DNA from 3 places in the Nocardioides sp. GCM10030259 genome. Region 1 is predicted to be linked to each of the others. Evidence: riboswitches for the same ligand, from Rfam matches in the RefSeq annotation. Region 1 holds a riboswitch; each other region holds the start of a gene.
What was found. A riboswitch is a leader RNA that binds a small molecule or an ion and turns the genes downstream of it on or off. The one in region 1 is predicted to bind cyclic di-AMP.
Positions count from the first base shown of each region.

Region 2: linked by a shared signal. The riboswitch ahead of ACFQQI_RS01995 (C40 family peptidase) and the one ahead of ACFQQI_RS11050 (NlpC/P60 family protein) in region 1 are both predicted to bind cyclic di-AMP.
Region 3: linked by a shared signal. The riboswitch ahead of ACFQQI_RS06720 (transglycosylase family protein) and the one ahead of ACFQQI_RS11050 (NlpC/P60 family protein) in region 1 are both predicted to bind cyclic di-AMP.

Region 1 covers NZ_JBHTDF010000009.1:12,251-22,725, reverse strand. The annotation lists gene ACFQQI_RS11080 (hypothetical protein) at 1-490, opposite strand, end outside; gene ACFQQI_RS11075 (Lrp/AsnC family transcriptional regulator) at 494-772, opposite strand; gene ACFQQI_RS11070 (DEDD exonuclease domain-containing protein) at 886-2,682, opposite strand; gene ACFQQI_RS11065 (hypothetical protein) at 2,786-3,049, shown strand; gene ACFQQI_RS11060 (NYN domain-containing protein) at 3,060-4,325, shown strand; gene ACFQQI_RS11055 (hypothetical protein) at 4,363-4,569, shown strand; cyclic di-AMP (ydaO/yuaA leader) riboswitch at 4,761-4,956, shown strand; gene ACFQQI_RS11050 (NlpC/P60 family protein) at 5,039-5,953, shown strand; gene ACFQQI_RS11045 (hypothetical protein) at 5,988-7,247, shown strand; gene ACFQQI_RS11040 (M48 family metallopeptidase) at 7,244-8,479, shown strand; gene ACFQQI_RS11035 (AMP-dependent synthetase/ligase) at 8,481-10,280, opposite strand; gene ACFQQI_RS11030 (SRPBCC family protein) at 10,396-10,475, shown strand, end outside.
Region 2 covers NZ_JBHTDF010000002.1:343,845-354,319, forward strand. The annotation lists gene ACFQQI_RS01970 (histidine kinase dimerization/phospho-acceptor domain-containing protein) at 1-790, shown strand, start outside; gene ACFQQI_RS01975 (HAD-IIA family hydrolase) at 790-1,605, shown strand; gene ACFQQI_RS01980 (hypothetical protein) at 1,610-4,378, shown strand; gene ACFQQI_RS01985 (ABC transporter ATP-binding protein) at 4,365-5,189, shown strand; gene ACFQQI_RS01990 (ABC transporter ATP-binding protein) at 5,186-5,824, shown strand; cyclic di-AMP (ydaO/yuaA leader) riboswitch at 5,987-6,139, shown strand; gene ACFQQI_RS01995 (C40 family peptidase) at 6,146-6,694, shown strand; gene ACFQQI_RS02000 (hypothetical protein) at 6,701-7,300, opposite strand; gene ACFQQI_RS02005 (hypothetical protein) at 7,501-7,869, shown strand; gene ACFQQI_RS02010 (hypothetical protein) at 7,869-9,218, shown strand; gene ACFQQI_RS02015 (CpaF family protein) at 9,320-10,475, shown strand, end outside.
Region 3 covers NZ_JBHTDF010000005.1:453,506-463,980, forward strand. The annotation lists gene ACFQQI_RS06715 (aminopeptidase P family protein) at 1-1,317, shown strand, start outside; gene ACFQQI_RS06720 (transglycosylase family protein) at 1,433-1,771, opposite strand; cyclic di-AMP (ydaO/yuaA leader) riboswitch at 1,771-1,917, opposite strand; gene ACFQQI_RS06725 (PGPGW domain-containing protein) at 2,053-2,451, shown strand; gene ACFQQI_RS06730 (lytic transglycosylase domain-containing protein) at 2,458-3,909, opposite strand; gene ACFQQI_RS06735 (cation:proton antiporter) at 4,109-5,329, opposite strand; gene ACFQQI_RS06740 (HAD family hydrolase) at 5,363-6,286, opposite strand; gene ACFQQI_RS06745 (formylglycine-generating enzyme family protein) at 6,283-7,260, opposite strand; gene ACFQQI_RS06750 (arylsulfatase) at 7,274-8,773, opposite strand; gene ACFQQI_RS06755 (hypothetical protein) at 8,931-10,475, opposite strand, start outside.

The sequences.
Region 1 (10,475 bases):
GCCGCCACACGAACTCGCCCGGCGTGAAGTCGCGGTACTTCGGCGTGACGTAGTCGAGGCAGACCTGCGCGACGTCGCCTTCGCGGTGCACCAGCACCACGCCGACGGTCTCGTCGCCGTGCATCACGATGAACGCGTGGTCGGCGTCGGGGTCGGGGTCCCACAGGAAGTCGGGCTGGAACCTCAGGATGTCCGCGCCGTGCACGCGCAGCACGTGGCGGAGGTAGTCGTCGTTCGGTCCGACCTCGAGCACGTCGAACGCCCGCTCGTCATGGCGCTCGCCGAGCAGGCGGACGATGAAGTAGATGTTGATGCCCGCCAGCACGACGTTCATCGCGACCATCGGCCACACGCCGATCATCGCGTTGAAGAACACCAGCACCAGGCAGGCGACGAGGTTGAGCGCGCGGAACCGGAGCACGCGCGCCTGGAGCAGCGAGAAGACGAGCAGCCCGCTGCCGACCCACCCGATGGCGTCGAGCCACGACACGCGTCAGTCCAGGCCGAGCGAGAACGCCGACTCGAGGTCGTGGCGTGAGTAGGTGCGGAACGCGATGTGCGTCTCGGTGGCGGTGACGCCGGGCACCTTGTTGAGGCGCTCGGCGACCACGGACGCGACGTCGTCGTGGTTGCGCACGCGCACCAGCGCGATCAGGTCGATCTGGCCGGTCACCGAGTAGACCTCGCTCACGCCGTCGAGCGCGGCGATGGCCTCGGCCACCTCCGGGATGCGGGCGACGTCGGCCTTGACGAAGACGATGGCGGTGATCACGGGACGGACACTACTCGGCCGGGGCCGGGCCTCGACACGCCAGTCGCGACCTCGCAGGCTCGGTCGCGCGGCTCGCTCGACCACCATCAGCGAGTCCGCTGACGCGTCCTCGCTCATCTGGCCGGTTGGTGGACCGTGGTGAGCCCGCGACGCTCCGCGAAGGGCACCAGCGACAGCCGGGACTGGTTGACCGCGTCGTGCACGGCGAGGTGGCGGGTCGCGCCGGCCACCGGGCAGGTCCACTCGCCGTCGACGTCGACCAGGCGGATACCGGGCGACTCCAGCCAGCGCAGCACCTTCTCGGTCTCCTCGGCGGTGGCGGACGGCACCGGGCCGGGTCCGGGGCGGACCGTCTCGGCGGACTGCCGCAGCGTGGCGACATAGGCGTGGGCGTCGGCCCCCGACGGGATCACGCCGGCGGCCGCCAGCCGGCCGTGGCGAACCACGTGGACCGCCCACCGGCCGTCGTCCTCGCGGCGCGCCGCGACCACTTCGGGGCACCGCGTGAGCGCGGCGAGCCGCTGGGAGCGGGCGGCCGCCCGCACGAAGGCGGCGAGCCGGTCGCGGTGCACGCCCGCCTCCTCGAACCGCTCGTCGTCGGCCAGCTCGGTCATCCGCGCGTTGATCGCCTCGACCACCTCGTCGGGCCGCCGGAGCAGCGAGTCGCGCAGCTGGCGCACCACGGCGGCGTACGCCGTCTCGTCGACGCTGCCGTCGCACGGGGACAGGCACCGGCCCATCTCGGCCAGGACACAGGCGGACTTGGTGGCGGCCTTGGGCAGCCGGTCGGAGCACTGCCGGATCGGGAACGTGTCGTGGAGCGCGGCGAGGCACTTCTCGGCGGCCTTCTTCGACGAGAACGGGCCGAGGTAGTCGGCGTCGTCGTCGAGCACGCGGCGCACCATGGACAGCCGCGGCCACGCCTCGCGGGTCAGCTTGATGAAGTGGACCTTCTCGGGGAAGCGGGAGCGCCGGTTGTAGCGAGGCTTGTGCTCGGCGATCAGCCGCAGCTCGCGGACCTCGGCCTCCAGCGAGGTCGCGCACTCGATGCCGTCGACCGCGCTCGCGATGCCGACCATCTCGCCCATCCGGGACCGGGTCTCCGAGGCGGTGAAGTAGGAGCGGACCCGGGTGCGCAGGTCGCGGGACGTGCCGACGTAGAGCACCCGCTCGCGCTCGTCGCGGAAGAGGTAGACGCCCGGGGCGTGGGGGAGGCCCTCGGCGAGGTGGCGCTTGCGGCGCTGCGCGGTGGTGACCCGCGACGAGAACGTCTGGAGCTCCTCGAGCGTGTGCACGCCGAGCCCGCCGAGGCGCTCCATGAGGCCGTGCAGCACGTCGACGGTGGCCCGGGCGTCCTGGAGCGCCCGGTGGTTGGGCGTCGTCGTGGAGCCGAACACCTTCGCGAGCGAGGACAGCTTGCAGTTGGGCGCGTCGTCGCGGGTGATCACCCGGCGGGCCAGGCGCGCCGTGTCGAGGACCTCGAAGGTCGGCCACGGCCGGCCCTGCTGCTCGGCGAAGTAGCGCAGGAAGCCGACGTCGAAGGGCGCGTTGTGGGCGACGAGCACGCAGCCGGCCGCGAACTCGAGGAACGCCGGGAGCGCCGACTCGATCGACGGGGCGTCGGCGACCATGCCGTTGGTGATGCCGGTGAGGACCGCGATGAACGCCGGGATCTCGGCGCGGGGGTTGACCAGGGTCTGGAACTCGCCGAGGAGCTCGCCGCCGCGCACCTTCACCGCGCCGATCTCGGTGATCATCGAGCCGCCCTCGGCGGACCCGCCGGTGGTCTCGAGGTCGACCACGCAGAACGTGATGTCACGCAGCGGGCGGCCGAGCTCGTCGAAGCTGCGCTGGGCCTCCCAGCCCGTCGCATCGCTCCGGCTGCCGGAGGCGGCCTGCCTGGTGGTCATGTCCGCGACGCTAGATGCGGCCACCGACAATCCGGCGGCGGCGCGCGGGGCACCCACCGTAGGGTGGGGCACCACGCTGATCTCGTGGGGCAGGAGGTGTGCGATGTCCGTGACGATCCCCGACGCCGGGCAGCGGTGGCGCTGCGGCGCCTGCGGCAACCTGACCCGCTTCGACGTGACCAGCACCCGCCGCACCACCGAGTTCTGGCACTTCGACCTCGCCGGCGACCACCGGGTCGAGGAGACTCGGCTGCTCGCCGAGTCGGTCGAGCAGGTCACCTGCCGCTGGTGCGGGCGCTCCGACGCCATCGAGGTCGTCGACCGGCACGACGCTGCACCCCTCGAGACACCACTCGAGACGAGCTGACGGAGTCGTCGTGTCCACCCCCGAGCCCCTGGCCCTGGCCGGGCTTCCCGAGCCGGTCCGCACCCGCGTCGTCGCGCAGACGGCGGAGGTGCTGCCGGACGTGCCGTCGCTGCCGGCCGCCGTACGACGGGTCGCGTCGTTCGCCCCGGCCCGCCGCGCCCGCCTCGGGGCGAGCGCGATCGTCGCGGCGCTCGACGACGACGAGCTGCGCGAGCGGGTCGGCGTGCAGGTGGCCGCCCGGCCGGAGCCCGACGACGGGGACGACGCGTCGGTGGCTGCCCGCCTGTGGCTGGTCCGCCCGGACGGGTGGGACGAGCTGCTCGCCGGCCGCGTCGAGCGGGTCGCGGAGGGCGCCGGCGACGATCGCGAGCGCGAGCTCACCCGGCTGCGCTCCCGCCTGGCCGAGGCCGAGCAGGCCGTCCGCGAGCTGCGCGAGGCGCAGCGGGCCCGCGCCGACGAGCACAAGGCCGAGCACACCTCGTTGCGGCGCAAGGTCGGTGAGGCCCGCGCGGCCGAGCGGGAGGCCCGCGCCCAGGCCGAGCGGGCGACCGAGGAGCTCACCACCCTGCGTGGCCAGGTCGAGGACCGCGTCACGAACCTGGAGAAGGAGAACCGCCGGCTCCGCGCCGAGGTCGAGCGCCGCGAAGCCGAGGAGACCCAGGCGCGTCGGGTCGCGCGGTCCGACCGCGACGAGGTCACGCTGCGGGCGAAGCTGCTGCTCGACACGGTCATCGACGCCGCCTCGGGGCTGCGGCGCGAGCTCGCGCTGCCCACCGTCGAGGGCGCGCCGGCCGACCGCGTGGAGGCCGAGGTCGCGGCGTCCGGGTCGCGTACGACGAGCGCTGCCGGCGCGCTCGACGCGGGCAACCCGGCCCTCCTCGAGCAGCTGCTCGCGATGCCCCGGTCGCGGCTCGTCGTCGACGGCTACAACGTCAGCAAGCGGGCCTGGCCGAGCTCGTCGCTCGAGGCGCAGCGCAACCGGCTCGCCGGCGGACTGGCCGCGCTCGTGGCACGAACCGGCGCCGACACCACGCTGGTCTTCGACGCCGCCGAGACCGACCACCGCCCGCCGGTCGTCGCACCGCGCGGCGTCCGGGTGCTCTACAGCCCGCGCGGCGTGATCGCGGACGACGTCGTCCGCGACCTGGTCGCCGTCGAGCCCGCGGGGCGAGTCGTGGTGGTCGTCACCGCCGACCGGGCGGTCGCCGAGGACGTCGCCCGCGACGGGGCCCGGGTCGTCGACCCGGACGCGCTGATCGCGCTCATGAGCCGCTGACGACCCACTGTCGGTGGTCCCTGTCACCGTCGTCTGCATGAGCACGAGAATCGACTGCGACACCTGCGAGGTCCGCGGGCTGCACTGCCACGACTGCGTGGTCACCGTCCTGCTCGGCCCGCCACCCGAGCTGACGTTCGACGACGACGAGCGAGAGGCACTCGACCTGCTCGCGGAGGGCGGGCTGGTGCCACCCCTGCGACTGGTCCGGGCCGTCGACACGCCGCACGTGGAGTCGGCGTGACCCGAAACGCCGGACCCTGTGACTGGTGTGATCCCTGTGACAGCTGAGGCGTTCTCGGGGCCGGATTGGTGCCCTCGGGGCAGAAACGCGTCAAAAATACCCAGCCTGTGCCGATCAAGGGTTTGGCGACGAGGGGGTTGATGGTTAACCTCAGTCGCTCAGGTGGCCGGACGTGGATCAGTCGGATCTGGGCGGCCACCGCGCTGAGTCCGGGCTCTCGATCCGTCGGGGACCCGGAGCCGGGGAACCATCGGTGCCGGGTCCGCCCGTCACCAGGGGTGAATCACCGGGAGGGCGACGGCACTCGTGCCGGGACCGGACCGGTGTAGGGCAAATGTCGTGCCCGAATCCGTCAGCTCACCCGGTAGGCGTACGACGTGCCAAAGGAGACCGCCCGCTCGTGCAGAAGAGCCGGAAGCGACTCGTCACCGTCCTGTCGGGTTGCGCCATGATCGCCTGTGTCGGATTCATGCCCTCGACCCCCGCTCAGGCCGAGCCGGACATCGATGACGTGCAGAAGCGCGTCGACACGCTCTACCACGAGGCCGAGCAGGCCCAGGAGCGCTACCACGACGCGCACCTGGAGCTGAAGGACCTCGAGCGCGACCTCACGTCGCTGCGCGCCGACCAGGACCGCCAGGACGACGCGTTCGAGGACGTCCGCGCCCAGGTGCAGGACTCGATCGTGCGTCAGTACGAGGGCGAGAGCCTCTCGACGGTCGGCCAGGTCGTCGTCTCCGACGACCCGCAGTCCTTCCTCGCCCAGCTCTCGACGATGTCGGCGTTCAACGACCTCCAGACGCAGCTGTTCGACAAGTACGCCACGGAGGCGGAGGCGCTCGGCATCCGCCAGGAGGCGACCGAGCGACGCGCCGCCCAGGTGGCCGAGATCGAGAAGAAGCTGGCCGCCGAGAAGGAGACCGTCGACAAGAAGCTCGCGGAGGCCCAGAGCCTCCTCGACGAGCTCGAGGAGGAGGAGCGCGAGGACATCCTCTCCCGCGGTGTCTCGCGCGTCCCGTCCGACGTGCCTGCCTCCGGCCGCGCCGCCGCCGCGATCGCCTACGCGATGTCCCAGGTCGGCGACTCCTACGTCTACGGCGCTGCCGGCCCGTCCGCCTTCGACTGCTCCGGCCTCACGATGATGGCGTGGGGGCAGGCGGGCGTCGGGCTGCCGCACTCGTCGAGCGCGCAGTACGGTTCCGGCCCGCACATCTCGATGAGCGACCTCCAGCCGGGCGACCTGGTCTTCTACTACAGCCCGATCAGCCACGTCGGCATGTACATCGGCAACGGGATGATCGTGCACGCCGCCAACCCCGGCACCGGCGTCGTCGTCTCCGCGGTGAACTCGATGCCGTACACCGGCGCGGTGCGTCCCGGCTGATCCAGCTCTTGGCACCTGACGGCAGAATGCCCGGGTGAGCACCACCCCCGATCAGCCACGCCAGGCCGGTCGCCCACGCTGGTGGGTGGCCGGCCTTGCGCTGTGTCTGCTGGTCGGCGCCGCCCTCGTCGGCTGGGCGGCCACCCGCGACGACACCTACGTCGCGCCGACGCCGCAGTCCGCCCGGCCGGACGTCGATCCGACCGACGCGGCCACGACCCTGGCGGCCTTCGAGCAGGCCGTGCGCGATCGCGACGCCGACGCCGCGCGTGATCTCGCGCCCGCGGGGGACAGCGGCGCCGCGGACGTGCTCGGCAACCTGGTGGCGAACGCCGAGGCGCTGCGGGTCACCGACTTCACGGCGCGCTACGTCGACGACGACGGCGCGCCGACCTCGGACGGCGCATGGACGGCCGCGGTCGACGTGACCTGGCGGTTCCGCGGGTTCGACACGGTCTCCGCACGGGCCGAGGTCACCGCCCACCTGGTCGCCGACGACGACCGGGTCGCGCTGGCCGGCTTCGGCGGCGTACGTCGGGTCTCGCCGGTCTGGCTCTCCGGCCCGGTCGACGTACGGCGTACGCCCTCGACTCTCGTGCTCGTCGCCGAGGGCGCGGGGGAGGCCGACCGCTACGCGGCGCGCGCCGAGGCCTCCGCGCCGGCCGTGCGCCGCGTGCTGCCGGACTGGCGCCGCGGTCTGGTGGTCGAGGTCCCGGAGTCGGCCCCGGCGCTCGAGGAGGCGCTCCTCGCGACGGACGGCGACTACGACCAGATCGCCGCGGTGACGACCGCCGCCGACGGCTCGGCCGCTCCGCAGTCGGCCGTGCACGTCTTCGTCAACCCCGACATCTTCGGCGGGCTCCGCCCCACCGGCGCGCAGGTCGTCATGACGCACGAGGCCACCCACGTGGCGACCGGCGCGTGGGACAGCCAGTCGCCGCTCTGGCTGCTCGAGGGGTTCGCCGACTACGTCGCCCTGCGCGACGTCCGCCTGCCGATCGAGCGCTCGGCGGCGCAGATCATCGAGTCAGTACGCCGGTCCGGCCCGCCGCGCGCGCTGCCCGACGCCGCGGCGTTCGGGGCGCGAACGCCCCGGCTCGGCGCGACGTACGAAAGCGCCTGGCTGGCGTGCCGGCTGGTCGCCGAGACCGCGGGGGAGGACGCGCTCGTCGCGTTCTACAGGGCCGTCGACCGCGGCCGGGACGTCGACGCGGCGCTCACCTCCACGACCGGCCTCACCGTCGCGGGACTCACCGGGGAGTGGCGCGACTACCTGACGGACCTCGCCGCATGAGCGCTCCTGACCGCCGGGTGGCCGTGGTCGTCGCCGTGGTCGGCGGCGTCGCCTTCCTGCTCCTGGCCGCGCTCCTGGTGCCGTGGCAGCCCGTGCCCGGCGGAACGCCGGGGCCGGCGTCGGCGCTGTCGGTCTTCACTCCCGACGAGATCGCGCGCGGTGAGGACTACGCCCGGTGGTCGCGCGTGCTGAGCTGGGCCTCCCTCGCCGTCTCGCTCGTCGTCGCCTGCGTGCTCGGCTTCAGCCGGTGGGGGCAGCGGCTCGTCGGGCGGCTGCCCGGCTGGTGGTGGGTCCGCGTGGTGCTCGCCGTCGTCCTGGTCGTGGTCATCGGCCGGGTGTGCACCCTGCCGTTCTCGATCGCGCTGCGGCAGCGGGCGCTCGACAACGGGTTGAGCAACCAGGCGTGGAGCGGGTTCGCCGCCGACGTGGTGCGCTCGCAGGCCGTGCAGGTCGTCGCGATCTCACTCCTGCTGCTGGTGCTCGTCGGCTGCGCCCGGCGCTGGCCGCGCACCTGGCCGGCGGTCGCCGGCGGACTGCTCGGAGTCCTGGTGCTGCTGGGGTCGTTCGTCTACCCGGTGCTGGTCGAGCCGCTGTTCAACGACTTCCAGTCGCTCGACGACGGCCCCCTGCGCACCGACATCCTGGCGCTCGCCGACCAGGAGGGCGTGCCCGTCGACGACGTGCTCGTGGCCGACGCGTCACGGCGTACGACGACGCTCAACGCCTACGTGTCGGGCTTCGGGGGCACCAGGCGGGTCGTGCTCTACGACAACCTCGTCGCGGACGTGCCGCAGCGGGAGGTGCTCTCGGTGGTCGCACACGAGCTCGCCCATGCCCGGCACGACGACGTGCTCGTGGGGTCGCTGCTCGGCGCCGCCGGGGCGGTGACCGGCGTCGGCCTGCTGGCGCTCGTCGTCGGTGCCCTGGCGGGGCGCGGCCGGCCGACGATGCGCGATCCGGCCGTCGTGCCGCTGGTGCTCGCGCTGTTCGCGATCGCCACGCTGCTCGCGTCGCCCGTGCAGAACACGATCAGCCGCCAGTTCGAGACCCGCGCCGACGTCGACGCGATCGAGGCGACCGGTGACCCGCAGGCGTTCGAGGCGGTGCAGCGCCAGCTCGCGCTGCGCTCGCTGGCGGACCCGACGCCGCCGCGGGTCTCGCAGTTCTGGTTCGGCTCGCACCCGACCGGGCTGACCCGGATCGCGATCGCCAGGCAGTTGGATCCGGGCTGAGTCAGCCGATGTAGAGGGCGGCCACGTCGTCCTTGAACTCGCGCATCACCACGTTGCGCTTGAGCTTGAGGCTCGGCGTGAGCTGCCCGCCCTCCTCGGTCCACTCGTCCGCGAGGATCGTGAACTTGCGGATCGCCTCGGCCTTGGAGACGGCCTTGTTGGCCTCCTCGACGGCGGCCTCGATCTCGGCGCGCAGGTCGGAGTCGTCGACGAGGTCGGCGACGTTGCTGCTCTTGCCGCGCTGCTCGGCCCACAGCGGGACCGCCTCGCGGTCGAGGGTGACCAGCGCGGCGATGAACGGCTGGCCGTCACCCACGACCATGCACTGGTCGACGAGCAGGTGGCTGCGCAGGCGGTCCTCGAGCACGGCGGGCGCGACGTTCTTGCCGCCCGCGGTCACGAGGATCTCCTTCTTGCGCCCGGTGATCCGCACGAAGCCCTCGTCGTCGACCTCGCCGAGGTCGCCGGTGTGGAACCAGCCGTCGGATTCGAGCACCTCCGCGGTCGCCGCGTCGTTCTGCCAGTAGCCGGCCATCACCTGGCCGCCGCGGAAGAGCAGCTCGCCGTCGTCGGCGACGCGCACGGCGGTGCCGGGCAGCGGCCGGCCGACGGTGCCGATCTTGGTGGCGTCGGGGAGGTTGGCGGTGAGCGCGGCGGTGGTCTCGGTGAGGCCGTAGCCCTCGAGGACCACGAGGCCGATGCCGCGGTAGAAGTGGCCGAGCCGCTCGCCGAGCGGCGCACCGCCGGACACGGCGTACAGGCACTTGCCGCCGAGGGCCGTGCGCAGCTTGCCGTAGACGAGCCGGTCGAAGACGGCGTGCTTGGCGCGTACGGGGAACGGGATCTTGCCGCGCTCGATGCCGCGGGAGTAGGCGATCGCGGTCTCGGCGGCGGCGTCGAAGATCCGGCCGCGGCCGTCGGCGGTGGCGCGCTGGGAGGCGGTGTTGAAGACCTTCTCGAAGACGCGCGGGACGGCCAGGATGAACGTCGGGCGGAACTCCGCCAGGTCGGGCAGCAGCTGCTTGATGTCGGCGGTGTGGCCCATCCGGGTGCGCGACTTCACGCAGCCGATCTGGATGATCCGCGCGAACACGTGCGCCAGCGGCAGGAAGAGCAGCGTGGACCCGTCGTCCTCGTGGAAGAGCTTCTCGAGCTCGTCGACGGCGACGCCGAGCTCGAACATGAAGTTGCCGTGGGTGAGCATGCAGCCCTTGGGGCGGCCGGTGGTGCCCGAGGTGTAGATCAGCGTCGCCAGGTCGAGGGGCGTGGCCGCCGTGCGCCGCTTCTCGAGCTCCTCGTCCGAGATGTCGCCGCCGAGCCGGCTCAGGGTGTCGACGGCGTTGTCGGTCAGGGACCAGACGTGGTTGAGCTGGTCGAGCTCGGCGCGGGACTCGGCGACCCGGGCGAGGTGGTCGGGCGTCTCCGCGACGACGGCGCGGGCGCCGGAGTCGGAGAGGATCCAGCGGACCTGCTCCGCCGAGGACGTCTCGTAGATCGGCACCGTCACGGCCCCCGCGAACCAGATCGCGTAGTCGACGAGCGTCCACTCGTAGCGCGTCTTCGAGATCAGCGCGACGCGGTCGCCGACCTCGACGCCGGCGGCGATGAGTCCCTTGGCCACCGCGGAGACCTCGGCGAGGAACTCGGCGGCGGTCACGTCGACCCAGGGGCTCTCGGGGCCGCCGGATCGGCGGCTGAACATGACCATCGACGCGGCCTCGCGCGCGTTGGTCACGACGTCGTCGGTGAGGTTGCCGGTGGCCGGGACCTCGATGCTCATCGGGGTGGAGAACTCGCGCACCGGCTGAGGTTACCGCGCCGGGTCGCGGGGGTCGCCGATCCGGTACGCTCGCAGCCCCGGTCGAGACACTCGGTCGAGACCAGCCGTGGAGCAAGCCGTGGAGCAAGGGGGCCCGATGGCCGAGCAGACCACCTCGTCGATCGTCATCGACGCCGCGCCCGCGGACATCATGAACGTGATCGGCGACTTCGCGGC
Region 2 (10,475 bases), on a different contig from region 1:
CGTCGTCGCCGGCCTGGCCGGCCTGGTCATCGCCGCGCTGCTCTCGGCGCCCTTCCAGAAGCTCGCGGTCGCCGCGGCCGCGCTCGGCCGGGGGCGCTTCGACCTGGACCTGCCGGAGACCCGCATCCCCGAGGCCCGCGCGATCGCCAACGCGCTGCGCTCCAGCGCGCTCGCCCTGGAGGACCGCGTCCACCGCGAGCGGGCGTTCGCCGAGCACGCCTCCCACGTGCTGCGCACCCCGCTCACCGGCATCCGGCTCGAGCTCGAGGACCTCTCGATGCGCGACGACCTGCCGGAGGACGCGCAGGAGACCGTCACCCGCTGCCTGGCCCGCGTCGAGCAGGTGGCCACGGTCGCCGCCGAGCTCGTCGAGATCACCCGGCGCGGCAGCCTCGTGGTCGGGGCGGAGGTCCCGCTCTCCGAGCTCTCCACCCAGCTCGCGCAGCGCTGGGCCGACCGGCTCGCCGCCCGCAACCGCGCGCTCACGGCCGCGGTCGAGGGCGACCTCACGCTGACCTACACGCCGGGACCGGTCGAGCACGCGACGGACCTGCTCCTCGCCGACGTCGTACGCCGTGGCAAGGGTGCGGTCCGGATCGTCTTCCACGGCGACCCCGCGGGGCACCTGCGCATCCACGTGCTGTGCGCCGACCGAACCCCGGAGAAGGACCTCGACGGGGAGAGCCTGGACCGGATGAGCCAGGTCCGCGTGGTCGTCGAGGCACTCGGCGGGCGGGTCACCGGCGACCACCCCGCCGACGGCGTCGACGTCATCCTGCCGCGGCGATAATGCTCGACATGACTCACCGTCCCGTGGAGACCTGGCTGACCGACATGGACGGCGTGCTCGTCCACGAGGAGGTGCCGATCCCGGGTGCGCAGGAGTTCATCGAGGCGCTGAAGGCCTCCGGACTGGCGTTCCTGGTGCTCACCAACAACTCGATCTACACCCCGCGAGACCTGCGCGCCCGCTTGCTCGGCAGCGGCATCGACGTGCCCGAGGAGTCGATCTGGACCTCTGCGCTCGCGACGGCGCAGTTCCTCGACGAGCAGCGACCCGGCGGCACGGCGTACGTCGTGGGCGAGGCCGGCCTGACCACGGCCCTGCACGACGTCGGCTACGTGATGACCGACCGCGACCCTGACTACGTGGTGCTGGGGGAGACCCGCACCTACTCGTTCGAGGCGATCACCCGCGCCATCCGGCTGGTCGCCGCCGGCGCCCGGTTCATCGCGACCAACCCCGACCCGAGCGGGCCGAGCCAGCACGGGATGCTGCCCGCGACCGGGTCGGTCGCCGCGCTGATCAGCACCGCGACCGGGCGCACGCCGTACTTCATCGGCAAGCCGAACCCGCTGATGATGCGCAGCGCGCTCAACCGGCTGGAGGCGCACTCGGAGACGACGGTGATGATCGGCGACCGGATGGACACCGACATCATCAGCGGTCTCGAGGCGGGGCTGCGCACCGTGCTGGTGACGACCGGGTCCACCCGTCCCGACCAGGTCGAGAGGTTCCCCTACCGGCCCACCCGCGTCGTCGACTCGATCGCCGACCTGGTTCCCGAGATCGGTGGCGGGAGCGCTCCCACGTCCGTAGTCTGACGCCGTGACCAGCGCCCCCGCCCGTGCTCGGCGCGGGGCGCTGTGGCGGGCGGCGCCGCTCCGCCTGCTGCGGACGCCGGGCTGGCTGCTGCTGGTCCTGGTCGCGGCCACCCTCTTCGTGGCGTCCGTCGTCGCGCCGCCGATGTTCGCGGCGACCGCGCGCGCGACCGCGCTCTCCGACGGCCTGCGCGCTGCGGCGGGCGCGCCGTACGGCTCGGAGTCGGCCGACCTGCGGGTGACCTGGGACGCCGTTCTCCTTCCGGAGGGCGAGGCCGTCGTGATGGAGCGGCTCGCTGCGCTGCGCGGGTACGGCGACCCCGTCCTGACGGCGGCCGGCAACGGGCAGAACCGTACCCGTCGCGCCGTGGTGGAGGCCGACGGCCGCAGGGCCGGGTCGGAGATCTGGTACCGCGACGGCGCGATCGAGGCGATCGGCGGCGACGAGGACGCCGACGGGGTCTGGCTCGCCGAGGACGTCGCCGCCGACCTGGGGGTCGAGACCGGCGACGTGATCCGGCTCGGCCTGGTCCCGACCTTCCTGATCGCCACGCCGCCGTCGCTGGTCCGCACGAAGGTGGCCGGCACCTACGAGACCGCGCCGGGCTCCGCGCTCCCGAAGGCGATCGCCGACGACCCCGACGCCGACCGGTGGTTCGTGCCCTACGACCCCGACGACCCGAGCAGGAAGACCCCGCTGGCGATTGCCGGCCGCGACACCTTCGACCGGCTGGTGCTCAATGCCGGGGAGATACCGCTCTACCTCGCCGAGCTCCCGCTCGACGCCGACATCAGCCCCGACGACGCGGCGGCAGCGGTCACCCAGCTCCAGCGGCTCGGCAACGACGCGTTCGACTCCCGCGCGGCGCTCTACCGCGCGCTGCTCGGGACCGAGCCGGAGGGTGGAGCCGAGCTCAATGTGCTCACCGGACTGCCCGACATCGCGTTCGAGACCGACGGGACCGCCCGCACCGCCCGCGAGCAGGTGCGGCCGTACGCCGTCGCCGGCCAGGCGCTCGCGGCCGCGTTGCTGGTGGCCGCGTGGGTGCTGCTGGGCCGCAGCCGACGGCGCGAGCAGCTGCTCGTCTCCGGGCTCGGCCTGAGCCCCGGCCAGCTCGCCGCCCTGGCCGGTCTGGAGATGCTGCCGGTCGCGCTGCTCGCCGTACCGGCCGGGCTCGGGCTGGCCTGCCTCGGCGTGCTGACCGCCGGTCCGCCCACCGACACCGGCCTCGTCACCTCGACCGGCGACCTCGTGCGCGCGGCGGTGGCCGCGGGCATCGGGCTGGCGCTCGTCGTGGCGACCGCGGCGCTGTCCGCCGTCGGCACCGACAGCCTGGCCCGGCTGTCGCTCCTCGGCCGGGGCCGTCGCGCCGTGCCGTGGACGGCGGCGCTGCTCGCGGCCACGGTCGCCGTCGCCGTCGCGGTCTTCACCGTCGACGTCACCGACCGGGCCGAGGCGCCGCTGACGATGGCCCTCCCCGTGCTGGTCGCAGGGTCGGTCGCCGTGCTGGTCGCCCGCGCCGTCGGCTGGCTGCGCTCGCGCCGGCCGGCCCGCACCCATCCCGGCCGGCCGCGCTGGCTGGCCACGCGCCGTACCGGCCCCGTCGTCCGCGAGGTCACCGCCCTCACCGCCGTCGTCGCCGTGGGCCTCGGGCTGTTCGCCTATGCGCTCACCGTGCACCGCGGGATCGACGAGGGAGTCGCGGACAAGACCGCGGCCCTGGCCGGTGCGGCCACGACGATCCAGGTCGCCGAGGACTTCCGGGGTGGCGGGATGAAGGGCCCGCGTCGTACGGCGGTGCTGTCGACCCCGCCCGCTGAGGGCACCTCGATCGTGTGGCGGCGCACGGTGGCGCTGCCGCCCGCGTTCGGCGACAACCCGCTGATGGCCGTCGACACGGGCTCGTTCGCCGCGGTCGCCGACTGGGGCGGCTCCGGCGACCTCGACGCGGGCCGCGACCTGCTGCCGAGGCTCGACCGCGAGGCCAAGGGCCTCCCGGTGCTGCTGTCCGGCGACACCGACCTCGACGCCGGGGACCACGGCACGCTCGACTTCAGCGGCGAGTTCCAGATCCCGTTCGAGGTCGTGGGGGTCGTCCCGGCGTTCCCGGGATCGGAGACCGACACCGGCGCCGTGACGGTCGTCGCCGACACCCAGCGGCTCTTCCGCCTGGTGTTCCCGACGGTGCACCCCGGCCGCCGCGGTGCGTCCAGCGGCGACGCCGGGGTCTTCAGCTCCGAAGTGTGGTCGGCGGACCCCGCCCGGGTGCTCCGCCGCGGCCTCGCCGACGCCGGCGTCGCGACCGACGGCGAGGTCACGAACCAGACCCAGGCGCAGATCGGGGGCGGCCTCGTCGCCGCGACCTGGGCCGCCGGCTACGTGCTCGCCCTCGGCGTCGTCGTCCTCGTGCTCGCCGTCGCCGGTGCGCTCGTGCTGGCACTGCGGCTCGCCGACCGCGACAGCGTCTCCGACGTGCTGCTCGCGCGGATGGGCTGGCGCCCCTCGGAGCTCGCGCGCTCGCGCGCGTGGGAGGTCGGGTACGCCGTCGCCACGGCCGTCCTCGCCGCCGTCCTCGCCTCGACCGTGCTCGTGCTGCTCCCCACGATCATCGACGCGACCGCCACCATCCCGCCGCTCACCCGCCCGCGACCCGGGCTCGCGGACGTCGCCGTACTGGTCGGGGTGCTCGTCGCGACCGTCCTGGTCGCCTGGCTGCTCGGCGCCTGGCGCGCCCGGCGCCGACACCCCGCGGAGGTGCTCCGTGCCGGCGTCTGAGACCGTGGCCGCCAGTTGCGAGGACCTCGTCAAGGTCTTCCGCTCGGCGACGGGGGAGACCCATGCGCTGCGGGGGATCGGACTCGAGGTCCACCCGGGCGCGCTCACGGTCGTCGCAGGACCGTCCGGCTCGGGCAAGAGCAGCCTGCTGACCCTCCTCGGCGCGCGCGACCGGCCGAGCGCCGGCCGGCTCGCGGTCCTCGGCAGCGACGTCGTCGTCGCGTCGACCCGCCAGCTCCGCGCGCTGCGGCGATCGAGGATCGGGTTCGTGCCGCAGCGGTCGTCGCTCGGCGTCTTCCCGCACCTGCGCGCGGTCGACCAGGTGCGCCAGGTCGGCGCCTGGCGCGGCGCCGCCGACGGTGCGTACGACGCGCTGGCGGCCGTCGGCCTCGAGCACCGGGCCGACCACCTGCCGGCCGCGCTCTCCGGCGGCGAGCAGCAGCGGCTGGCCGTGGCCGTCGCCCTCGCCGGCACGCCGAGCCTGATCGTCGCCGACGAGCCCACGGCCGAGCTCGACCACGCCAACGCCGACCTCGTCGTCGACGCGTTGCTCGTCGCCGCCGCGGCCGGCGCCGCGGTCGTGATCAGCAGCCACGACGAGCGGATCATGCACCGCGCCGATCGGCTGCTCCGGCTCCGGCACGGCGTGCTCTCCAGCGAGACGACCCGTCGCGACACCACCGCCGTGATCGACGCGACCGGCCGGCTCCAGCTGCCGCCCGCGCTGCTGGACCTCTTCCCCTCGCGGCGCGTGATCATCGAGGACGACGGCGACGGCGTACGCCTGCGACCACCGGAGGTGTCCGAATGAGCGCCCTGGAGATGGCCGCCGTCCGGCACGGGTACGGCGCCGGCACCGGCCGCGTCGAGGTGCTCCACGGCGTCTCGCTCGTCGTCGCGCCGGGGGAGCTGGTCGCGCTGGCCGGGCCGTCGGGGTCGGGCAAGACGACCGTGTGCCACCTCGCCGCCGGCATCGAGCGGCCCGAGCACGGCACGGCGACCCTCGGGGGCAGCCCGACCGCCGATGTCGCCGACTGGTCGCGGATCGCGGTCGTGCCCCAGCAGCACGGGCTGCTGGCGGGGCTCTCGGTGCGCGACAACGTCACGCTGCCGGCGCTGCGCGCCAAGGTCGACCCGGGGGCGGCGTTCGCGCGTCTCGCCGAGGCGCTGGACATCGGGGAGTTCGCACACCGCGGGGTCACCGAGACGTCGCTCGGCGAGCAGCAGCGGGTCGCGGTCGCGCGGGCGCTCGTCCTCGCGCCCCGCCTGGCGATCCTCGACGAGCCCACCGGGCACCAGGACGACGACCACGTCGGCCAGGTGATCGGCGTGCTCGCGGACGCCGCCCGCGTCGGATCCGCGGTCCTCGTCGCGTCCCACGACCAGCGGATCTGGGAGGTCGCGGACCGGGTCGTGCGGCTCGACGAGGGCCGGGTCCTCTCCTGAATCACACGCGCGCGACTATGTGATCTGCGTCCGGTTTGCGGCGATGGAGGGTTGGTTCACCCGACCAGGTGGGTAGCGTCGTTGACGATTGCACCAGCACAGCCGGTCCCGGGTACGCCGAGTCCTGCCCGTCCGTGGCACCGGTCCACCTTGGTCGCGGCCGGACCGCGACCGACGATCGAACACACGGGCAGGAGTGGGGGACCCACAGGTTCTTCGCGGCCACACGGCCGCTCGGGGTGAAGCCGCGCCAGCGCGGCCGGGCACCTTCCTGCCCGAACCCGACAGCTCACCTCACAGGCGTGGGGAGGAACCACGCACATGTCCACAGCACTTCCTACTGTCCTGCGCTCCTGTACCCGCGCGGGTGCCCGCGTCATCGTCAGCGGCGCCCTCGCGATCGGACTGCTCAGCACCGCACCCATCTCCGAGGCACACTCGGCGACGACCGACCAGGTGAAGCGCGAGCGCCAGGACAAGCCCAAGCGCAAGCCCAGCCGCGTCGAGGTCGCGATGCGCACCGCGGTGGCCCAGAAGGGCGATCCGTACGGTTACGGCGGCGCCGGCCCGAACCGCTTCGACTGCTCCGGCCTGACGTACTACAGCTTCCGCCGGGCCGGCTTCGGCGGCATCCCCCGCACATCGGCCGCACAGGCCGGCTTCACCCGGCACATCCCCCGCTCGGCGATGCGACGCGGCGACCTGATGTTCTTCACGGGTGGCGGTGGCGTCTACCACGTCGGCGTCTTCGCGGGCTGGTACCGCGGGCACCGGATGGTGCTGCACTCGCCGTACTCCGGCACCCGGGTGCGCACCGACCGGGTGTGGTCCAACTCGTGGTTCGCCGGGACGCTCCGCGGTCGGGGCTGACCCCGGTCAGCGCCAGGCGAAGGAGGCAAGGCTGGTGGCGATGACCTCCTCCCGCTCCCGGACCGGAATGGTCGGGAAGAAGAAGAAGTTGATCGTCGTCTGGTAGCCGTCGTTGACCGTGCCGAAGGACTCCGCGTGCTGGCCGCCGGTCTCACCGCTCAGGTGGTACCAGTCGACCTCCCCGATCTGGACGGTGTCCAGGACCTTCGGCTTCGGGGTCGGCGCCGACTTCAGCGCGTTCCTGGTCAGCTCCGCGAGCGGGAGATCAGGAGCGGCCGCCGGCATCTCGATGGCCGTGAGCGTGGCCGAGGAGGTGCTGTCGGGACCGGTGGCGCCGGACTGCAGGTCGATCATCGCCTCGTCCTTCGTCCAGCCCTCGGGGACGTGGAGCTCCGCGTTCGGGAGCTCGAGGAGCGGCCCGGACGCGGGGGCGACCGTCGACGAGGGTTCCTCGCTCGGAGCGGGAGACTCCGAGGCCGACTCGGATGGCGATGCCGACGGTTCGTCGGCGCCGCCGGGCTCGTCGCCGCCGCAGGCCGCGAGTGGCAGCAGCAGGGCCGCGATCGTGGCGGCGAGGGCCGCGCGGGCCTGGAGCGGGTGAGCCACGCGGGGCCTCCTGGGTCCGAGAGTCGCCGGATTCGACGGTGTCACCCTAGCCGCGCCCGATCGTTGTGAAACCTGACCGACCGGTGGACGGAGTCGGAGGTTTCAGCACCGCCCGGTCGGGGCAGTCCACCGGCGAGGAACGGAAGGCGCGCGAAGCGCCACTCGGGGGAAGGGCGACACACGCAATGGGACCGATTGACGTGCTGACGGTGCTGGGGCTGCCGGAGGCCCTGGTGAACCAGTGTCGGGAGATTCTCGACAACCATGCGAGCAGCATGAAAGAGGCCAGCCCCATGCAGACAGGGGCCGGCGTGTTCGGAGGATCCACGCATGGTGCCCAGATGGGGCACCACACCAACGTCGCGCACCAGCACGTGGTCGACGCGCTGAACCAGATGGCCGCCGGACTCCAGGGCTATGCCACCAACCTCAACGACTTCGTCCGGGACCTCAGCGAGCGCGACTTCGAGGCCGCCGCCGCCCTGACGCCGTCGCGCAGGCGCGAGCTGCTCGACGCTGGCACCAGCCTGAACTCGCACGACCTGCACAACGACGGGGGGACGGACTGATGGTGGTCGGACCTCAGGTCGAGCGGCTGCGCCAGGCCATCGGCGGCGCGGACGAGGAGAACGTCAACAGTGCCGCCACCGAGTGGATCAAGTGCAGCACGCTGCTGCGCGACATCGGCACCTACCTGGAGGGCGCCGGGTCGACCGTCGGCTGGGCGGTCGGTGGCGAGACCGGCCCCGCCGTGCAGAAGGCCTTCGCGACGTCGTCGAAGGCGCTGAACGCCAAGGCCGACGTGCTGACGGAGGGCTCCAGCGCGCTCATCGACGCCGGGGCCGCGGTCAAGGCGGCCAAGGATGCCGAGAAGGGCACCAAGGACATCTCCCAGCCCACGCCGTTCCGGGCGTCGGGGCCGAACCCGCCGCCGGAGGACCTCCAGCGGGAGGCGCAGAGCAAGGGGCGTGAGCAGGCAGCGGCCCAGGCGTACGCCGACCAGGAGGAGAGGGCGCGCGCCGCGGCCGACGCCTTCGAGAAGTCGCTCGAGAAGTCGACCGAGACGATGAAGAAGATCCACGGCGAGCCCGACCCGCCGCCGCCCCCGCCGCCCTCGACCTCCGGCTCCGGCGGCGCCGGCAGCATGCCCTCGGGCATGACCGGCAGCGCCGTCGGCGCGCCCGGAGGCGGCAAGGGCAGGCCCGGGGACGGGGTCATCGGCACCCCGGTCTGGGAGCCCGGGCTCGACCCGGCCTGGGAGCCGACCGACGGACCCGGCCATGCCGGCACCCCCGGTGGCGACGGGCCCGGAGGGACGCCGGGATCGGTCCCCGACTTCGCGTTCACGCCCACGCCCGTCGACGCCACCGTCACGGGCACCGGCGGGACGGCCGGCTCCGAGGGCCTCTCCGGCTTCGGCACCATCGGTGCCGGCACGGCGGGCGCCGTCGGCGGCGGCGCGGCCGCCGGCGTGATCGGCGCCAAGCTCACCGGTGCGCTCAAGGGCGGGCTCTTCCCGGGTGGCTCGGCCACGGCCGGACGCGGTACGGCGTCGAGCGCCGTCCGCGGCATCGGCAGCACGGCGCGCGCCGGTGCAGCCGGAACTCTCGGCCGTGGCGCGGCGGGCGCCGCCGGCGCCACCGGACGCGCCGGCACCGCCGGAGCGACGGGCCGCGGCGCAGCCGGTGCCACCGGGCGCTCGGGTGCAGGCGCGGCCGGTCGCGGCGGCGCCGGCGCCACCGGACGATCGGGCTCCTCGGGCCGCGCAGGCGCAGGCGGCCGCGCCGCCGGCGGCGCCGGAACCGGCGGTCGGAGCGGTAGCGCCAAGGACGACGAGAAGGGCCGCAAGCGCGAGCTCTTCGACGCCGGCGAGGACTGGGTCGACGACGAGGGCGCAGCCCCCGGCGTCCTCGACTGAGGGCACCTGCCCGGTCGTTGTCCACAGATCGCTGATCGGGTCTGTTTCGCGGAGCCTGTCGGCGGAGAGACTGGCGGCAAGGATCCAGCTCGGGGGAGCCCATGGCACTGACCCATCCGGCGCCGCGCCGTACTCAGGACGGCGTTCGCGGCGCGCACGGTGAGCTCGTCGAGCAGCTCGACCAGCACGTCCGCGAGCTGGTGCGCCGCGAGGGCGTCGACCCGCAGCGCGACCCGACGCTGGTGCGGCGGATCGCGGAGGACGTGGTCCGCGACCACGACGAGCGCAGCCTGACCGGCCTCGTCGCCCCGGTGCCCGACGTCGGCGCGATGGTGGGCGAGCTGGTGGCCCGGGTCTCGGGCTTCGGGCCGCTGCAGCAGTTCCTCGACGACCCCACCGTCGAAGAGGTGTGGATCAACGACCCGAGTCGCGTGTTCATCGCCCGCAACGGCCGGCACGAGCTGACGACCCTGGTGCTGACGAGCGCCCAGGTGCAGGAGCTGGTCGAGCGGATGCTGAAGTCGAGCGGGCGACGCATCGACGTCAGCAGCCCGTTCGTCGACGCGATGCTGCCGGAGGGGCACCGGCTCCACGTCGTGCTCGAGGGGATCAGCCGTGGATTCTCGGCGGTCAACATCAGGAAGTTCGTGCTCCGCGCCGGCCGGCTCGGCGAGCTGGTCGAGCTGGGCAGCCTGACGCCCGCGGCCGCGGCGTTCCTCGAGGCCTCGGTGCGCGCCGGGCTCAACATCCTCATCGCCGGCGGGACCCAGGCCGGGAAGACGACCATGCTCAACTGCCTCGCTGCCGCGATCCCCGGCGGCGACCGGGTGGTCTCGGCCGAGGAGGTCTTCGAGCTCCGCTTCCCCCACCCGGACTGGGTCGCGCTCCAGACCCGGCAGTCCGGGCTGGAGGGCACCGGCGAGGTCAAGCTGCGCGACCTCGTCAAGGAGAGCCTGCGGATGCGGCCGAGCCGCATCATCGTCGGCGAGGTCCGCGCCGAGGAGTGCCTCGACCTGCTGCTCGCCCTCAACGCCGGGCTGCCCGGCATGTGCACGATCCACGCCAACAGCGCCCGCGAGGCCCTGGTGAAGATGTGCACCCTGCCACTGCTGGCGGGGGAGAACATCTCGGCGCGCTTCGTGGTCCCGACCGTCGCCGCCTCCGTCGACCTGGTCGTCCACCTCGGCGTCGACGAGCGCGGCATCCGACGGGTCAACGAGATCGTCGGCGTGCCCGGGCGGGTGGAGCAGGACGTCA
Region 3 (10,475 bases), on a different contig from region 1:
CGCGAGCTCGACCTCCCCCGCGCGGACGTCGCCGGCCCCGCGGCCCAGCGCCGGCAGCGGCTGGCCGAGGCGTTCCCGGGCGAGCGGCTTGTCCTGCCGGCCGGCACGTTCAAGGTGCGCGCCAACGACACCGACTACCGGTTCCGGCCCGACACCGCCCACACCTACTTCTCCGGCAACCAGACCAGCGACGCCGTGCTGGTCATCGCCGACGCCGAGGCCGTCCTCTACGCGCGGCCGCGCTCCTCACGCGAGACCGACGAGTTCTTCCGCGACCGGCAGTACGGCGAGCTGTGGGTCGGCCGCCGGCCGTCGCTGAAGGAGATGTCCGACTCGCTCGGCGTCGAGGTCCGGCACATCGACGAGCTCGACCATGCGCTGCAGGGCACCGGCAAGACCCGGGTGCTGCGGGGGATCTCCCACCACGTCGACCGGATGGTCGCGGCCGACGAGACCCGCGACGCCGACTTCGCGCGCGTCGCCTCCGAGCTGCGCCTGGTCAAGGACGACTGGGAGGTCGCGCAGCTCCAGGAGGCCTGCGACGTCACCACGCTCGGCTTCGAGGACTCCGTCCGCGAGTGGGACCGGGTCCTCGAGTTCGGGGAGCGCTGGATCGAGGGCACGTTCTTCCGTCGCGCCCGGGCGATGGGCAACGACATCGGCTACGACTCGATCGTCGGCGGCGGCAAGCACGCGACCACGCTGCACTGGATCGACAACACCGGCCCGATCACGCCCGGTGAGCTCGTCCTCCTCGACATGGGTGTCGAGAACCGCTCGCTCTACACCGCCGACGTCACCCGCACGCTGCCGGTCGACGGCCGCTTCACCGACCTGCAGCGCGACCTCTACGACCTCGTGTACGCCGCGCAGCAGGCCGGCATCGAAGCGGTGCGGCCGGACGTTCCCTTCCGGGCCGCCCACAACGCCGCGATGGAGGTGCTCGCGCACGGCCTGGCCGACCTGAAGCTGCTGCCGGTCTCCGTCGAGGAGGCGCTCGACCCGGAGAGCCGCGTCTACGCCCGCTGGACCCTCCACGGCACCAGCCACATGCTCGGCATGGACGTGCACGACTGCGGTCAGGCGGCGCCGGAGGCGTACGCCGAGGGCACGCTCGCCGAGGGCATGGTGCTCACCGTCGAGCCGGGCCTGTACTTCCAGGAGGACGACCTGCTCGTCCCCGAGGAGCTGCGCGGCATCGGCATCCGCATCGAGGACGACATCCTCGTCACGGCCGACGGCTCGACGAACCTGTCGGCCGCACTCCCCCGCACGTCGGCCGACGTCGAGGAGTGGATGGGCCGCCTGCGCGGCTGACCCGTCCACGCCTGTCCGGGGTCGCCCACCAGCTGTAACGGGGTGTTGTGGCAGCTGCGGACCCGTCATACCGGGTCGGCAGTCGCCCTAACACCCCGTTACAGCTACGACGGGCTCAGCGAAGGCCGATCCGCGAGGAGCAGGCCGGCCAGGCACCCCAGCCCTGGCCGCGCTTGATCCGCTCGGCGATCGCGATCTGCTCGCCCTTGGTGGCGCCGTGCGGCAGTCGGGCGAAGTGGCGTCCGCCGTACCCCCGCCAGGTGCTCGGGCTGATCTGCAGGCCACCGAAGTAGCCGTTGCCGGTGGCGATGTGCCAACGGCCACCGGACTCGCACTGGGCCAACCGCTCCCAGGTGCGCTTCGTGGCGGCCTCGCCCGGCGCCTGGACGGCGACGACCGGAGCCAGCGTGGCCGCCGTGAGGGCAGCCGCGGACGCAAGAGTGCGCATGCGCATGGTGATCTCCTCGACGCCTGCGGAGTTAGCTGTCGGGTTCGGGCGGAGTCGTGCCCGGCCGCCGTGGCGGCTGCACCCCAAGGGTCGTCGGACGACCCGGAGACGTGGGTCCCCCGTCCCTGTCCTGGTGCTGTCGGTTCAGACCGCCGCCGGACAGGGCTCGGCGTGACGACGGACGGTCCCGGAGTGCCGGGACCCCCACGACGGTAGGTCGGGGCGAGCAGGGATCCAAACCGGCGGCGACTCAGGTCGCTCTCAGGCCGGGCTGGGACCCTCGGATCATGGCGCACTCACTCTCACCGCGAGCCCACGCCCTGTTGACCCGCGTTGAGCAGTGGTCCGAGGCCGGTCCGGTGCGCGCCGTGGCCGTCAAGGTGCTGGTCACCGTCGGCGGTCCGCTCATCGTCCTCGCGGGCACCACGATGCTGGTGCTCCCCGGCCCCGGGCTCGTGGTGATCGCACTCGGCTTCGCGCTGCTGGCACTCGAGTACGCGTGGGCACGACGGGTCCTCCACGCTCTCGGCAGCGGCCTGGCCCGCCTGCGCACGGCGGTGTTCCCTCCCGGGGCCACGCGCACGCGTCGTGCGGTCGGCGTCCTGGGGACGGGCGCGTTCATCGCCGGCAGCACAGCGCTGACCTCGGCGATCACCGCCCTGGTCGGAACGCAGACGGTGCTCTGAGCGCCGTCACTCGCTCCGGTAGGCGAGCTCCCCGATCCGGAGCACCACCGGCAGCTGACCCTCGGGGGGCACCGACGCGGTGAACGTCACCGCGGTGTCCACGAGCCCGGCGAGCTCGATCGCGTTGGTCTCGGTCGTCCCGTCGCCGTCGAAGTCCGCGAGCGCCTGGGTCGCCAGCATCTCGGCATCGCCGACATCCACCCGGACCTCACCGACGTACCAGGACGGCTCTGTCTCCGTGCCGCGGTTGGTGAGCGCCCCGGTGAGCACCTGGGTCGTCGGCTCCGGCTCGGGCTCCGGCTCCGGCTCGGGCTCCGGCTCGGGCTCGGGGGTGGGCGTCGGAGTCGGGGACGGCGTCGGGGCGGGAGCCGGGTCCGGTGCGGGCTGCGGCGCCGGGGCCGGCGACTTCGCCGGCGACTTCGCCGGCGTCGACGGCGGACGCGGATCGTCCTTGCCGCCGTCGTTCCCGCCCTTGCTGTCCATGTCGGGCTTGGCCGGCCTGTCCGCCTCGTCGGGCTCGTCGGCCTGGTCGCCCCGGCCTCCCGTGCCCTTCGGGCCGTCCTTCGTGCCGTCCGTCTGGCCCTCGGTCGGGTCGTCGGCCTCGTGCTGGGTCTTCGGTCCGTCGCGGCCCTCGTGCTCGGGACCGGTGGGGAGGAGGTCGGCCACCGGGAGCACCGGCGACGCGAGCGCCACGGTGTCGAGGCCCGGCAGCAGGCCGGACCCGTTCTCGAGCTCGCGCGCGAGATCGACCACCGCGTTGGCGTACGACGTCGACGGGTTGTAGCGCAGCAGCGCCACGCGCATCCCTCGCGGTGAGGTGAGGTCGCCGGGGGCGCCGCAGAGGTAGACCGCCGCGCCCAGGGCCGCGTCGTCGATGTCGTCGGCGGAGCGAAGGCCGTCGCCGTCGGCGTCCACGCCGATGGTCGCCCACGTCGACGGCAGGATCTGCATGGGTCCGACCGCGCGGTCCCAGCGCTGGTTGCCGTCGACCAGCCCCCCGTCGGTGTCGGCGACGGCGGCGACCGCCCCCTCGCCGTTCAGCAGGGGTCCGAGGATGAGCGGGTCGGAGACGCCGTCGTCACCCATCACGGAGCCGCCGTGGCGTCCGTGGTCGGACTCGATGGACCCGATCGCGGCGAGCAGCGTCCAGGTGAGCCCGCAGTCGGGGTCGACCTCGGCGATCACGGCCGCGGCACGCTGGTACGCCGAGAGCGCGAGGCTCGGCACGACTCCCGGGTCGGTCGCCGCGGAGCGAGCGAGCACCGGCCGCCGGACCATCCGGCCCGCGGCCACCGGCCCGTCGAGCGACGGCACGATGGGCATCGGAGAGACGATCGGATCCGGCAGCGCGTCGACGGTGGTGTCGTCCTCGGCCGGAGCGGCAACGAGCGTGCCCGCAGTGTGCGCCGGGACGGAGAGGCACACGGCGACCAGCGTCCCTGTCGCCAGGAGCCTCAAGGTTCGGATCGTTCGCATGCTCTCGTCTGTCCAGTGTTGTCGGGACCTCGTCCCCGAGAAGGGGGTACCCATGTTGCCTCCTCCGGTCGCCCGGGAGAGGCCACAACGTGAAGTATCCACCTGCCGTTCAGCATCCCGAAAGACCGGGACGGTCCCGGCTCGCCCGCGGACGTCGTACCGCAAATGGATGACGCGCCGATCAGGCCGGTCCAGACGGGGTCGTCTCGCCGTCGTCGCGGCGCGGGAACGGGACCCGCGTGTCGTGCTCAGATCGAGGACGGTCGAGGGCGACCGCGAGGCCGGGGAAGACCATCACGGAGAGGACGCCCGCGCCGACCAGGGCGGCGGCGTTCTCGGGCAGCATCTCGCCGCTCGCCAGCCCCACCTCCGAGAGCGCCACCAGCAGCGGCAGCGACGTGGCGGTCAGCAGTGTCATCTGCACCCGCTCGCGCGCGGCGAGGTCGCGGCGGTAGAGGACGAGCGACGGGAGCCCACGCACCGCCAGCAGCAGGAGGAAGAACACCACCAGCCGAGCCGGCGCCTCCGCGATCGAGTCGAGGTCCAGGCCCATCCCGGAGGAGACGAAGAACACCGGGATGAAGAACCCGTAGCCGACTGCGTCGAGCTTGCCCTCCAGCGCCTCCACGTCACCCGGGGCCCAGCGGCGCAGGACCACCCCGGCGAGGAAGGCGCCGAGCACCACGTCGAGCCCGAAGTCGCTGGCGAACACCAGAAGTCCGAACAGCAGCATCACGGTCAGCCGTAGCGTGGTCTGCGACGTCGTGTTCTCGCGCTGCCGGGAGATCGCTCCGATCCGGTCGAGCCGGGCGAGCCGCGGCAGCCACGCGAGGCCGAGCGCCACTGCACACATCACGACGAGCGACAGCAGGCCGTACAGGCGACCCTTGGAACCCAGGAAGACGGCGATGCCGACGATCGGGAAGAACTCGCCGACGGCGCCGGCGGGCATGATGAAGCGTCCGAGCGACCCCTCCAGCATGTGGTTGTCGCGCAGGATCGGGAGCAACGTCCCCAGCGCCGTGGTGGTGAGGGCCAATGCGACCGGGACGAAGGCGTGCACGAAGCCGCTGGCTGCCAGCACCCCGGTGACCGCGACCGACACGGCGGCGCTGGTCAGCCACCCGGCGGTCGCGAGTCGGCCGCTCCGCTCCCGGAAGTGTCCGAGCTCGAGCTCGTACCCGGCCAGCAGGAACAGGAATCCCAGCCCGACGTTGGCGACCAGCGTGATCGAGTCCTGCTCCGCCAACCCCAGGACCTCGGGGCCGATCAGCACCCCTCCGACGATGAGGACGACCACCTGGGGGATCCGCAGCCTGGCGAGCAGCGCACACACGAACGGCGCAGCCGCCGACACGACGGACACGACCAGGAGCGCCCGCAGTCCGGTCTCGAGGTCCACGCGACAGTCCCCCCAAGGTGATGGACGCCCCGACTACCCCTGGCTGGCAGGGAAGACGGCGTTCCAGTCGTTGGCCATGCTGACCACGGTCCAGCCCGACCGGCGACCGACATCGACGATCGACTCGGTCTCGGCGAACGACCCGGCCCGGCTCTCGTAGCGGAACTCACGCTCGTCGTCGTCGTGGTCGACGAGGAGGGCCAGCGACGGCTCGGCGCCGGCGCGGGCCCACTCGAGCATCTCCCGGTCCCCGCCGGAGTTGCCTGCCGCAACGATCGGCCGTCGGCCGAGCAAGGTCTGGATGTTCCTGACCTTGGCCGCTCCCTCGTTCGCGTCGCCGATCAGACGGGTGGACCGACGCAGGGCCGGGCCCTCCGCCCCTGATTCGTAGTCGTAGTCGATGAGGGTGCCGACCACGGCCTCCGGCGGGACTGCATAGAGGTCGTGGCTGAGAGCGCGGACGAACTCGGTTCCTCCGCCGGAGACGATCGTGACGGTGAAGCCGTGCCGCCTGAGCTCGGCCATGAGCTCGAGCATGGGTTGATACACGGTGGCCCGTAGCGGGCGGTTCAGCGTCGAGTGGGTGGCGGTGGCCATGAACGCGCGCACCCGGTCGCCGAACTCGTGGGGAGGCATGCCCGCGAACAGTCCGGTCAGGGCGAGCGCGATGCGCGGGAGCCCCAGCTCGCCGATGGCGGCCTCGTCGCCACCCAAGAGGGCGGCGAACTCGGGCTTCTCCCCGAGCGCGGGGTCCGCGTGGACCCGCGTGCCGAGGGCATCCAGGAAGAACTCCAGCTGGACGTAGTTCGGGCGCTCGCACCAGAGCGTGCCGTCGTTGTCGAAGCACGCCACCCGGTCGCGCTCCGGAACGGTCGACGCCTGCTCGAGGAACCCCAGGACGGCGTCGCGGGTCCCGCCCGGACGCCAGGAGGGCAGGACCAGGTCCGGCATGGTCATGGCTGATCACTCCCCGGTGCGGTTGCTCGGCGGACGCACCGGAACCCGACATGGCTCATCCCCGTGTCGATCATCTGGGGACGCCGCGCTGCGGGCCGGTAGCGCAGGCAGTAGGTGTCGGCACACAGGTGCGAGCCACCCTTGACGACCTTCCGTCCGATCCGGAACTGCGGCTGGGCCGGGTCGTAGCTGGCGTCGATGTCGCCGCCGCGGGGGTCGGTGGGGACGCAGCATGCCGACGCTGCGTCCTCGGGATGGCGGCTGCTCCACCAGTCGTCGGTCCACTCCCAGACGTTCCCGGCCATGTCGAAGAGCCCGAATCCGTTGGCCGGGAAGCTCCCGACCGGGGACGTTCGGACCCAACCGCTCTCGCGCGTGCTGCGCCAGGGGAAGTCCGGGCCGTCCCAGGTGTTCGCCATGATCCGGCCGCCGGGTCGCGGCTCGTCTCCCCACGTGTACGTCGCGCCCTCCCGGCCGCCCCGGGCGGCGTACTCCCACTCCGCCTCGGTGGGCAGGTCGGCGCCGACCCAGGTGGCGTACGCGCGGGCGTCCTCGTAGGCGACGTGGACGACCGGGTGGTCACCACGTCGCTTCACCGAGCTACCGGGTCCTTCCGGCCGCAACCAACAGGCGCCCGGCGTCCAGGTCCACCACTGGCTGAGGTGCCGCAGGTCGACGGGCCCCTCGGTCGGGGTGAACACCATCGATCCCGGCTCGAGGTTCTCCGGCGGCGCGCCCGGAAAGTCGGCGGGATCCAGCTCCCGCTCGGCCACCGTCACATGACCGGTCGCGTCGACGAACTCGGTGAACCGGTCGTTCGTCACCGGGACCGGATCGATCGAGAAGGCGCCCACATGCACGCGATGGCATGGCCGCTCCTCGGGATAGTGCCTGTCGGAGCCCATCGTGAACACGCCTCCCGGCAGCGCGACCGACGTACTCGGCCTGCGGCGCGTCCGTGCCGGCCTGGTCATCTCACACCCGTGGTCACGAGCTCGGGACGCCGGCCCGGAGCTTCTCCAGCGCTCGGTCGATGCTGAAGCTCGCGGGCTCCTGGCGCGCCGGGAACCCGGCGAGGGTCTCGAGCATCTTCGCGACGTACGCCTGGGCCGGAATCACCAGGTACGCATGGTCCAGCACCCAGTCGTAGTAGGTGTTGGACGTGATGTCAGCCCGCTCGTAGGGATCGGTGCGCAGATTGAAGATCTTCGGCACCCGCAGCTCGGTGTAGGGCTCGGCCCACACCCGCAGCGTGCCCGGCGCACGCTGCTCCAGGAACACGAACTTCCAGTTGTCGAAGCGCATTGCGGTGAGGTCCCCGTCGTCGGAGACGTAGAAGAAGTGCTGGCGCGGACTGGTGTCCGACGCCCCGGTCACGTAGTCGAGCTGGTTGTGACCGTCCAGGTGCACCTGGAACGTCCGGCCGTTCAGGTCCGTGCCTGCCCGGAGCCGCTCGGCGACGTCGGTGTCGCCGGCCGCGGCCACCAGGGTGACGAACCAGTCGTTGTGGCTGACGATCCCGTTCAGGACCGTGCCGGCGGGGATCCGGCCCGGCCAGCGGATCACCGCCGGGACCCGATAGGCGCCCTCCCAGTTCGAGTTCTTCTCGTTCCGGAACGGCGTCATGCCGGCGTCCGGCCAGGAGTTCATGTGCGGCCCGTTGTCGGTGGAGTACATGACGATCGTGTCGTCGGCGAGCCCCTGGTCGTCGAGGAAGCCCAGCACCTCGCCGACCAGCTCGTCGTGGTCGCACATCGTGTCGTGGTACGCCGACTGCCATCGACCGGCCTTGCCGCGGCTGCCGTCCTTGGTGTGCGTTCGGAAGTGCATGTGGGTGGTGTTGAGCCAGACGAAGAACGGGGTGCCCGACGCCTTCGCCTCCGACATGAAGCGCAGCGCCTCGGGGACCACCTCGTCGTCGATGGTCTTCATTCTCTCCTTGGTCAACGGCCCGGTGTCCTCGATGCGCTGCGTGCCATCCCCGTTCGCCCAGGAGTGGATGACCCCGCGCGGGCCGAAGCGCCGGCGGAAGTCCGGGAACTCGTCCGCGTCCGGATAGTCGACGTGCTCCGGCTCCTCCTCCGCGTTGAGGTGGTAGAGGTTGCCGAAGAACTCGTCGAAGCCATGCACCGTGGGAAGGAACTCATCGCGATCACCGAAGTGGTTCTTGCCGAACTGGCCGGTGGCGTACCCGAGCGCCTTCAGCGCCGTCGCGATGGTGGGATCCTCGGCCTGCAACCCGATGTCGGCACCGGGCATGCCCACCTTCGTCAGCCCGGTCCGGTACGGGTTCTGGCCGGTGATGAACGCCGCCCGGCCCGCCGTGCAGCTCTGCTCGCCGTAGTAGTCGGTGAACCGGGCCCCTTCCTGGGCGATCCGGTCGATGTTCGGGGTGCGATACCCCATCAGACCATCGGTGTAGCAGCTCAGGTTGCTGATCCCGATGTCGTCACCCCAGATGATCAGGATGTTCGGCTGGTCGGGCATGGCCACCTCCGCGGTAGTGCCCGGCATCGCCAGGCGACCTTCAGCTCGGAGACTACGAACGCCTCCGCGACCGCGCGTCACCCCGTTCGGGTGAGGTCGTTCGCCTCCGGATCTCGCGCCCGATGGCGCCCCCTGCGTGCGGCTGCCGACGGGTCGCTCAGAGGGCGGGCGTGAGGCCCTCCCAGACGACCGTCCAGCCGTCGGTCGGGAATCCCGGGGCGGAGCCGCCGGGCCCCGGCGTACCGGTGGCGCCCGGGACGCCTTCGGGCGAGTCCGCCCAGCCGGCGCACATCATCGCGACGGCGTAGAGCAGCCCACCGGCCGAGGGGAAGTACGGCGACGGCACGCCGCTCTTGCCGCTCGCCGGGAGCCCGGTGTCGGTGAAGCCGAGCCGCTCGTGGAGCAGGTTGTCGACCGCGCTCCCCGGGTCGCCGAGGCGGGCGGCGTTCATGGAGAGCAGTGGGAAGTCCCAGCTGTAGAGGTCCGTGACCGGCCAGGTCTCGTTGACTCTTTGGCTGGTCGCCCGCATCGTCTCGAGATCGACGCCGTCGCCGGGCAGCATGCCGAACGGCGCGATCGGGTCGGGGTGGTTGGTGTTGCGCTCGGTCCACATGTTCGGAACGTCCTCGTAGAGCACGTAGACACCATCCTCGACCGGCAGCGGTGCCAGGTGGTCGAGGATCTCGTCCCAGGTGGCATCCCGCGCCCGGCCGAGGCGCTCGCGCCACTGCTGGGCGACGCGAAGCCCGAACTTCCAGTAGGACAGCTCGAAGGTCGGGTTCATGGTCGACTCGGACGGGTTGCGCTCGTTGCAGCACATGATCGGCGGCCCGATCACGAATCGGCCGGTCCCCTCCTCGCGGTTGGCGAAGGAGGCCATGAACTCCGCGGTCTCGTGGACCACCGTCTCCCACTTGCGCAGCGTGGCGCGGCTCGGGTGGGCCTGGTAGTCCATCTCGGCGAGGAACAACGGGTGCGGCTGCTGCCAGATCAACAGGCAGGTCGGGGTGCCCGGCGACTCACGGCCGATCGCGTCGCCGTACGTCGTCGTCATCTTCGGCCACCGCGCGCCACGGAAGCCCTGCGACGCGGCGAGGTCTCGGGCGTGCGGGAGGAACCGCTCGTAGACGTCGGTGCTCCGGTCGAGCAGCGGCCAGCGGTTCCACAGGCCGTAGTGGAAGGAGTGCCACCAGTACATCTCCATGTGGAACTTGCCGTACCAGCCGTTGTTGACCAGCCCGGACTCCTGCGCCGGGTCGTTGCCGGCGTCGTTGACCGCGAGGTGGTACTGGCTGAGGACGATGCGCCGCTCGAGCTCGTGCCAGCGAGGATCTGCGCTCTGCGACAGGTCGACGGCTCCGCCGGTCCGCCAGAACCGGGGCCACCACTCCTCACTGGCGGCGACGACGTCCTCGGCCGACGGAGCCGCGCTCGTCACCTCGGGGGCGAAGAGCGCCGTCAGGTCGAGGCGGTTGCCGCGGCCGACGATCTGGTAGCGGTGCCGGTCCGGGTCCAGGCGGGTGATCTCAGCCCCGCCGGGCAGGTCGAGGCCGACCTGGTACTCCGTGTCGTCCATGGTGTGCGTGATCCGGGCCGACCGGCCGCGCCGCGTCATGGCGGTCGTGTGCCGCTCGGGTCGGTCCCAGAAGCCGACGAACGGCGCCGAGAACTTCTGGCTCCCCGTGGTCATGGCGTACGGGAA